3 regions of the Pseudomonas sp. PVC-5-1 genome follow, and region 1 is predicted to be linked to each of the others. Evidence: predicted binding sites of a transcription regulator. Region 1 holds the regulator's gene; each other region holds the start of a gene.
The links. Region 1 encodes sigma-54, which starts transcription at its own class of promoters, with help from an activator protein. Its sites were predicted from a motif close to ANTGGCATNNANNTTGCTNT; they were not measured.
Positions count from the first base shown of each region.

Region 2: a site for sigma-54 is predicted at 1,170-1,189, ahead of glnA (type I glutamate--ammonia ligase). Genes of this name have one in related genera too.
Region 3: a site for sigma-54 is predicted at 1,324-1,343, ahead of flgB (flagellar basal body rod protein FlgB). Genes of this name have one in related genera too.

Region 1 covers NZ_CM172024.1:1,029,265-1,031,531, reverse strand. Annotated here, with positions in the region: gene lptB (LPS export ABC transporter ATP-binding protein) at 1-358, shown strand, start outside; gene AC2T3R_RS04740 (RNA polymerase factor sigma-54) at 534-2,027, shown strand; gene hpf (ribosome hibernation-promoting factor, HPF/YfiA family) at 2,107-2,267, shown strand, end outside.
Region 2 covers NZ_CM172024.1:5,339,381-5,341,647, forward strand. Annotated here, with positions in the region: gene thiI (tRNA uracil 4-sulfurtransferase ThiI) at 1-816, opposite strand, end outside; gene glnA (type I glutamate--ammonia ligase) at 1,287-2,267, shown strand, end outside.
Region 3 covers NZ_CM172024.1:4,121,899-4,124,165, reverse strand. Annotated here, with positions in the region: gene AC2T3R_RS18920 (DUF6861 domain-containing protein) at 1-1,004, opposite strand, end outside; gene AC2T3R_RS18915 (hypothetical protein) at 1,072-1,275, opposite strand; gene flgB (flagellar basal body rod protein FlgB) at 1,390-1,800, shown strand; gene flgC (flagellar basal body rod protein FlgC) at 1,803-2,246, shown strand; gene flgD (flagellar hook assembly protein FlgD) at 2,259-2,267, shown strand, end outside.

The DNA of each region.
Region 1 (2,267 bases):
GGAGTTCCACATCAGCCACATTCGCGACAACCTCGGCATGAGCCTGTCCGGTGGTGAGCGCCGCCGCGTGGAAATTGCCCGCGCGCTGGCGACCGCACCCAAGTTCATCCTGCTGGACGAACCGTTTGCCGGTGTCGACCCGATTTCGGTCGGTGACATCAAGCAGATCATCCACCACCTCAAGGCCAAGGGCATCGGTGTACTGATCACCGACCACAATGTGCGTGAGACCCTGGATATCTGCGAAACCGCCTATATCGTCAATGATGGCCGACTGATCGCCGAAGGCGACGCTGAAACCATCCTGGCCAACGACCTGGTCAAAGAAGTTTACCTGGGCCACGAGTTCCGACTCTGAGCCTGGCACGCGCCTGGAGTACTGGCAAATCGCCCTAAAACCCGGGGTAAAGTGTTACGGTACTCTAGGCAAACGCTACAATTTAAGGCATAAAACTTGCTTGATCTGGCGCCCCGGCGCCCTCGTGTAGTGGATGGCGCATGCGCGCCGGCGAACAAGGTATTAAGCCCCAGCCATGAAACCATCGCTCGTCCTTAAAATGGGCCAGCAACTGACGATGACACCGCAGTTGCAACAGGCCATCCGCCTGCTCCAGCTCTCCACCCTGGACCTCCAACAGGAAATCCAGGAAGCGCTGGAGTCGAATCCGATGCTCGAACGTCAGGAAGACGGCGACGACTTCGACAACAGCGATCCGATGGCGGACAACGCCGAAAACAAGCCGGTCGCCGAAGTCCAGGACAACAGCTTCCAGGAAAGCACCACCAGTGCCGACACTCTGGAAGACGGTGAATGGAGCGAGCGCATCCCCAACGAGCTGCCGGTCGACACCGCCTGGGAAGACATCTACCAGACCAGTGCCAGCAGCCTGCCAAACAACGACGACGACGAGTGGGACTTCACCACCCGCACATCGGCCGGCGAGAGCCTGCAAAGCCACCTGTTGTGGCAGCTGAACCTGGCTCCGATGTCCGACACCGACCGCCTGATTGCCGTCACCCTGATCGACAGCATCAACGGCCAGGGCTACCTGGAAGATACCCTCGAGGAGATCTGCGCAGGTTTCGACCCGGAGCTGGATATCGAGCTGGACGAGGTCGAAGCGGTACTGCACCGCATCCAGCAATTCGAGCCAGCCGGCGTTGCCGCCCGCACCCTTGGTGAATGCCTGTTGCTGCAATTGCGCCAGCTGCCTGCCAGCACCCCGTGGATGACAGAAGCCAAGCGCCTGGTCACCGATTTCATCGACCTGCTCGGCAGCCGTGACTACAGCCAGCTGATGCGTCGCATGAAAATCAAGGAAGACGAGCTGCGCCAGGTCATCGAGCTGGTACAAAGCCTCAACCCGCGCCCCGGCTCGCAGATCGAGTCCAGCGAGCCTGAGTACGTGGTGCCCGACGTCATCGTACGCAAGGACAGCGACCGCTGGCTGGTGGAGCTGAACCAGGAGGCCATTCCGCGGCTGCGCGTAAACCCGCAGTACGCTGGCTTTGTGCGCCGGGCCGACACCAGTGCCGACAACACCTTCATGCGCAACCAGCTGCAGGAAGCGCGCTGGTTCATCAAGAGCCTGCAAAGCCGCAACGAAACCCTGATGAAGGTGGCCACGCAGATCGTCGAGCACCAGCGCGGCTTCCTCGACCACGGCGACGAAGCGATGAAGCCCTTGGTACTGCATGACATTGCCGAAGCGGTGGGCATGCACGAGTCGACCATTTCGCGGGTAACCACGCAGAAATACATGCACACCCCGCGTGGCATCTACGAACTGAAATACTTTTTCTCCAGCCACGTCAGCACCTCCGAAGGCGGAGAATGCTCGTCTACGGCTATCCGCGCGATCATCAAGAAACTGGTTGCAGCGGAAAATCAGAAAAAGCCATTGAGTGACAGCAAGATCGCTGGTTTACTGGAGGCACAAGGCATCCAGGTAGCCCGTCGCACCGTCGCCAAGTACCGCGAGTCTCTCGGCATCGCACCGTCGAGCGAGCGCAAGCGACTGATGTAGCCCCTGAGATGTGCCACAGCGTTTGTGGGGCAGGTGCAAGACCTGCCTCTTTATGCACGGGCAACAAAGGAGAAGCTGTATGCAAGTCAATATCAGTGGACAGCATGTAGAAGTCACCCAGCCACTGCGCGATTATGTGCTTGAAAAGCTCGCTCGCGTGGAAAGTCACTTCGACAAGATCACCAACGTGCAGGTCATCATGAAAGTCGAGAAGCTGCAGCAGAAGGTCGAGGCGACCTT
Region 2 (2,267 bases), 1.5 Mb from region 1:
ACGCAGCATCATGCGCTTCAGCGTCACACCCATGTAGCTGTTGTCGACCTTGTTCAGAATCTCGCCGACCACTTCCTCGAACGGCACGCTGATGAACAGCACGCGCTGGCTGCTGCCGAACTTCTTCCACAGGTAGTGAGCCACTTCCATCACGCCCAGCTCGTGGGCACGGCCACCGAGGTTGAAGAAGCAGAAGTGGGTCATCAGGCCGCGGCGCATCATCTGATAAGCCGCCACGGTGGAGTCGAAGCCACCGGACATCAGTACCAGTGTCTGCTCCAGGGCGCCCAGCGGGTAGCCGCCGATGCCCTGGTGCTGGTTATGGATCACGTACAGGCGCTGGTCGCGGATTTCGATGCGCACCAGGACTTCCGGGTTCTTCAGCTCGATGCCGGCGGCGCCGCACTGCTGGCGCAGCTGGCTGCCGACGTAACGGTCGACGTCCATCGAGGTGAAGTCGTGGTGACCACCGCGCTTGCAGCGCACGGCGAAGTGCTTGCCGGCCAGCAGATGGCCGAAGTGCTGCTTGCACTTGGCGACGATGTCATCGAAGTCGCCGAGCGGGTATTCCTCTACCTGCAGGAAGTGGGTGATACCCGGGGTGCAGGTGAGGCGCTCGATCATCTCGCGCTGGACCTTTTCGTCTTCGACGCGGGTGACCACTTCGAGATTGTCCCAGACACCATCGACCACGAGCTCAGGATCGAGGTCCTTGAGCACGTTGCGGATGTTCTTGCCGAGCTGGCGGATGAAGCGCTTGCGCACCGGCCGGCTCTTGATGGTGATTTCTGGGAAGACTTTGACGATAAGTTTCATTGGTTAACAGCGCGCGCAGGGCCTGCCGAAAATGAGGGGCGCGAATTATAGCGGAAATTGCTCAGGATTTGACCAACTTTTGTACAGAAGGTCGGATTTATATTGCCTGCACCGGCCTCATCGCCGGCAAGCCAGCTCCCACAGGCTATCCACAGTTCTCAAGACCTGCGCCCTACCTGTGGGAGCTGGCTTGCCAGCGATGAGGCCCTCAAAGAAAGCACATAACTCAAGCAATGCACACTATTGGTGCACTGCTACCAAAATTCGCATCTTAAGAGTGCACTTTTCCCCAGCAACCCACCCCCAGATGCCCGCAAACGCCCCCTTTTATCCCGCCCTCGCCATTTTCGGGCACTGGCATGCAATTTGCTCCCTTGTGAGGCAGGTAAGCTTGGCCGACTATCCGCGCCCGGCAACACCCTTTTTCCAGGGCAGCGGCCCACCGCGCTCTAGACCATCCGGAGGACAACATGTCGAAGTCGGTTCAACTCATCAAAGATCATGACGTCAAGTGGATTGATCTGCGTTTCACGGACACCAAAGGCACTCAGCACCACGTGACCATGCCGGCGCGTGATGCACTGGAAGACGACTTCTTCGAAGTCGGCAAGATGTTCGACGGTTCCTCCATCGCTGGCTGGAAAGGCATCGAAGCCTCCGACATGATCCTGATGCCGGTCGACGAAACTGCCGTACTGGACCCGTTCACCGAAGAGCCGACCCTGATCATCACCTGCGACATCGTCGACCCGTCGAGCATGCAGGGCTACGATCGTGACCCTCGCGCCATTGCCAAGCGCGCCGAAGAGTACCTGAAGAGCACCGGCATCGGTGACACCGTATTCGCAGGCCCGGAGCCAGAGTTCTTCATTTTCGACGAAGTGAAGTTCCAGTCGGACATCTCCGGCTCGATGTTCAAGATCTTCTCCGAGCAAGGCTCGTGGATGACCGGCGCTGACGTGGAAGGCGGCAACAAAGGCCACCGTCCAGGCGTGAAGGGCGGCTACTTCCCGGTTCCGCCGTTCGACCACGACCACGAAATCCGTACTGCCATGTGCAACGCACTGGAAGAAATGGGCCAGACCGTCGAAGTTCACCACCACGAAGTGGCGACTGCCGGCCAGAACGAAATCGGCGTCAAGTTCAACACCCTGGTGAAGAAGGCTGACGAAGTACAGGCGCTGAAGTACGTCGTGCACAACGTTGCCGACGCCTACGGCCGCACCGCTACCTTCATGCCGAAGCCACTGTACGGCGACAACGGCTCGGGCATGCACGTGCACATGTCGATCTGGAAAGACGGCAAGAACACCTTCTCGGGTGAAGGCTATGCCGGCCTGTCCGACACCGCCCTGTACTTCATCGGCGGTATCATCAAGCACGGTAAGGCCCTGAACGGCTTCACCAACCCGTCGACCAACTCCTACAAGCGTCTGGTCCCAGGCTTCGAA
Region 3 (2,267 bases), 2.7 Mb from region 1:
ACGGGGTTGGCAATATTCTCGAGAAACTCCTCAACCGTCAGCCGGTTCAACCCTTCCTGCTGCCCTTTCAACTGCCGTTCAAACTCGCCATGCTTGGATACTGGCAATTTGTCTGCCTTGAAGCACGCCACGGTATGCAACGGCATGCTACCGGGCTTCCCTGTCGAGGGCTCCTTGTCTTTCCCTGCCGGCCGATCAGGCTGCATCGGTTGCGGCTCACCCACCACCCCCTTGCGCCGCTCCGGCACCTGCAGGTCCGGCCGTTGCTTCAACCCTTCTTCATGCTTGAGCATCCATTGCCCCAGCCGCGCACCTTTGCGGCTGGCCGCCATTTCCTGGGCCAGCACCCGGGCATCGCCGCGGCCGCGGGTGAGGTACGACACGATCGCCCCCAGCAACAGCAGCACGACCTCCACATGACCTTGGGCAATCTGATGCGTGGCCCGGGATATCGCATAGGGGTCGTCCCGGCAGAACGGGCCCGTGCCTTCATTGCCGCAGGTGCCTTCCCAAGCGAAGCGAATGCCGTCGACGTAGTACTCGCCGATACGCGGCAAGCCCTCGATGAAGAACTCGGCGATGGAGGCCAGCCCCAGCGCGCCGAGGATCCAGCCACTGACCTTGAGGCCCATGGCCGCGCCCGCGCCGGCGAACGGAATGGTTCCGGCGCCGCCGGCGAATGCGCCAACCCCCGCGCCAAGCAGGCCACCGGTAATGGTGCTGCCGGCGACGATCATCGCCATCTGCCGCACGACCATCAGCAGTTCGTCGACGATGCTGTTGATGTCGAGGTCGGCGAAGCGCTGGCGCAGCACGTGCGCCGCCTGCCATTCGGCGTGGTAGAAGGCTGTGCGGACGGCTTCGATCCGGCGCAGGTTGAGGCCTAGCGAGGCGACCTCTTCATTGAGGCTGGTGCGGAACTGGCCACCGCTTTGGTAGCCCACCATGGCGATGACACGTGACTCGATCTCGTGCCAGGAGGGCACGAGGTAATCCAGGTACATGAGGTGTCTCCCTGACAGCGTGTACAGGGGGAAATCCCATCATGGATTCGGATCGGAGGTTTCTGAGTCAGCTGTAGGAAAAGGCGACTTCATTCCCGGCATGTTCGGCGAAGTTCATGTGTATGTGCTGTGAGAGGGCGGGGCAGGTGTCCGTGGTTGGTGGTGATGGCTGCTCATTGACGTCAAATTTTTGTTTTGCCGCTTCTGCCGCCCGGCAATTGCCGCTTTCGCGGCCGAAGGCGGAAGGCCTTTGCCGCTTTTCTGGCATCACTCTGACAGCACCTCGCTCTGCAAGCCCGTATTTCCGGGCTTTCGGTTGTTTGGCACAGCCCTTGCTACACCTTGGCCAACGATATTCCGGTCAACCTCCGAAGGTTTCCCCGACATGAGCATCAGCTTCGACAAGGCGCTTGGTATTCACGAAAAGGCTCTGGGCTTCCGCGCCCAGCGTGCCGAAGTGCTGGCCAACAACATCGCCAACGCCGACACGCCCAATTACAAGGCGCGAGACATGGACTTCGCTTCGGTGCTCGCTGCCGAGAGCGACAAGCAGCAGAGCGGCGGCCGTTTCAGCCTGGATCGTACCAACAGCCGCCATATCGAGGCCGAGGGCCTGGCCATGGTTGACGATACCCTCAAGTACCGCACGCCAACGCAGCCGTCGATCGACCAGAACACCGTGGACGCGCAGATCGAGCAATCGAACTACACCGAAAACGCCATCGGCTTCCAGGCCAGCTTCACTTTGCTCAACAGTAAATTCAAAGGGCTGGTTTCGGCCCTGCGGGGAGAATGACCATGTCCCTTTCCAGTGTCTTCAACATTGCCGGTAGCGGCATGAGTGCGCAGAACACGCGCCTGAACACCGTTGCTTCCAACATCGCCAACGCCGAGACGGTGTCCTCGAGCATCGACCAGACCTACCGCGCCCGCCACCCGGTGTTCGCCACCACCTTCCAGGACGCGCAGGCCGGCGGTAGCCAGTCGCTGTTCGAAGACCAGGGCGAGGCAGGGCAGGGCGTGCAGGTAAAAGGCATCGTCGAGGATCAAAGCAACCTGGAGGCCCGTTACGAGCCCAACCACCCAGCGGCGAACAAGGACGGTTACGTCTACTACCCGAACGTCAACGTGGTCGAAGAGATGGCTGACATGATCTCCGCCAGCCGCGCGTTCCAGACCAACGCCGAGCTGATGAATACGGCCAAGAGCATGATGCAGAAAGTCCTGACCCTGGGGCAGTGATAGGAAGCCGACATGACCACC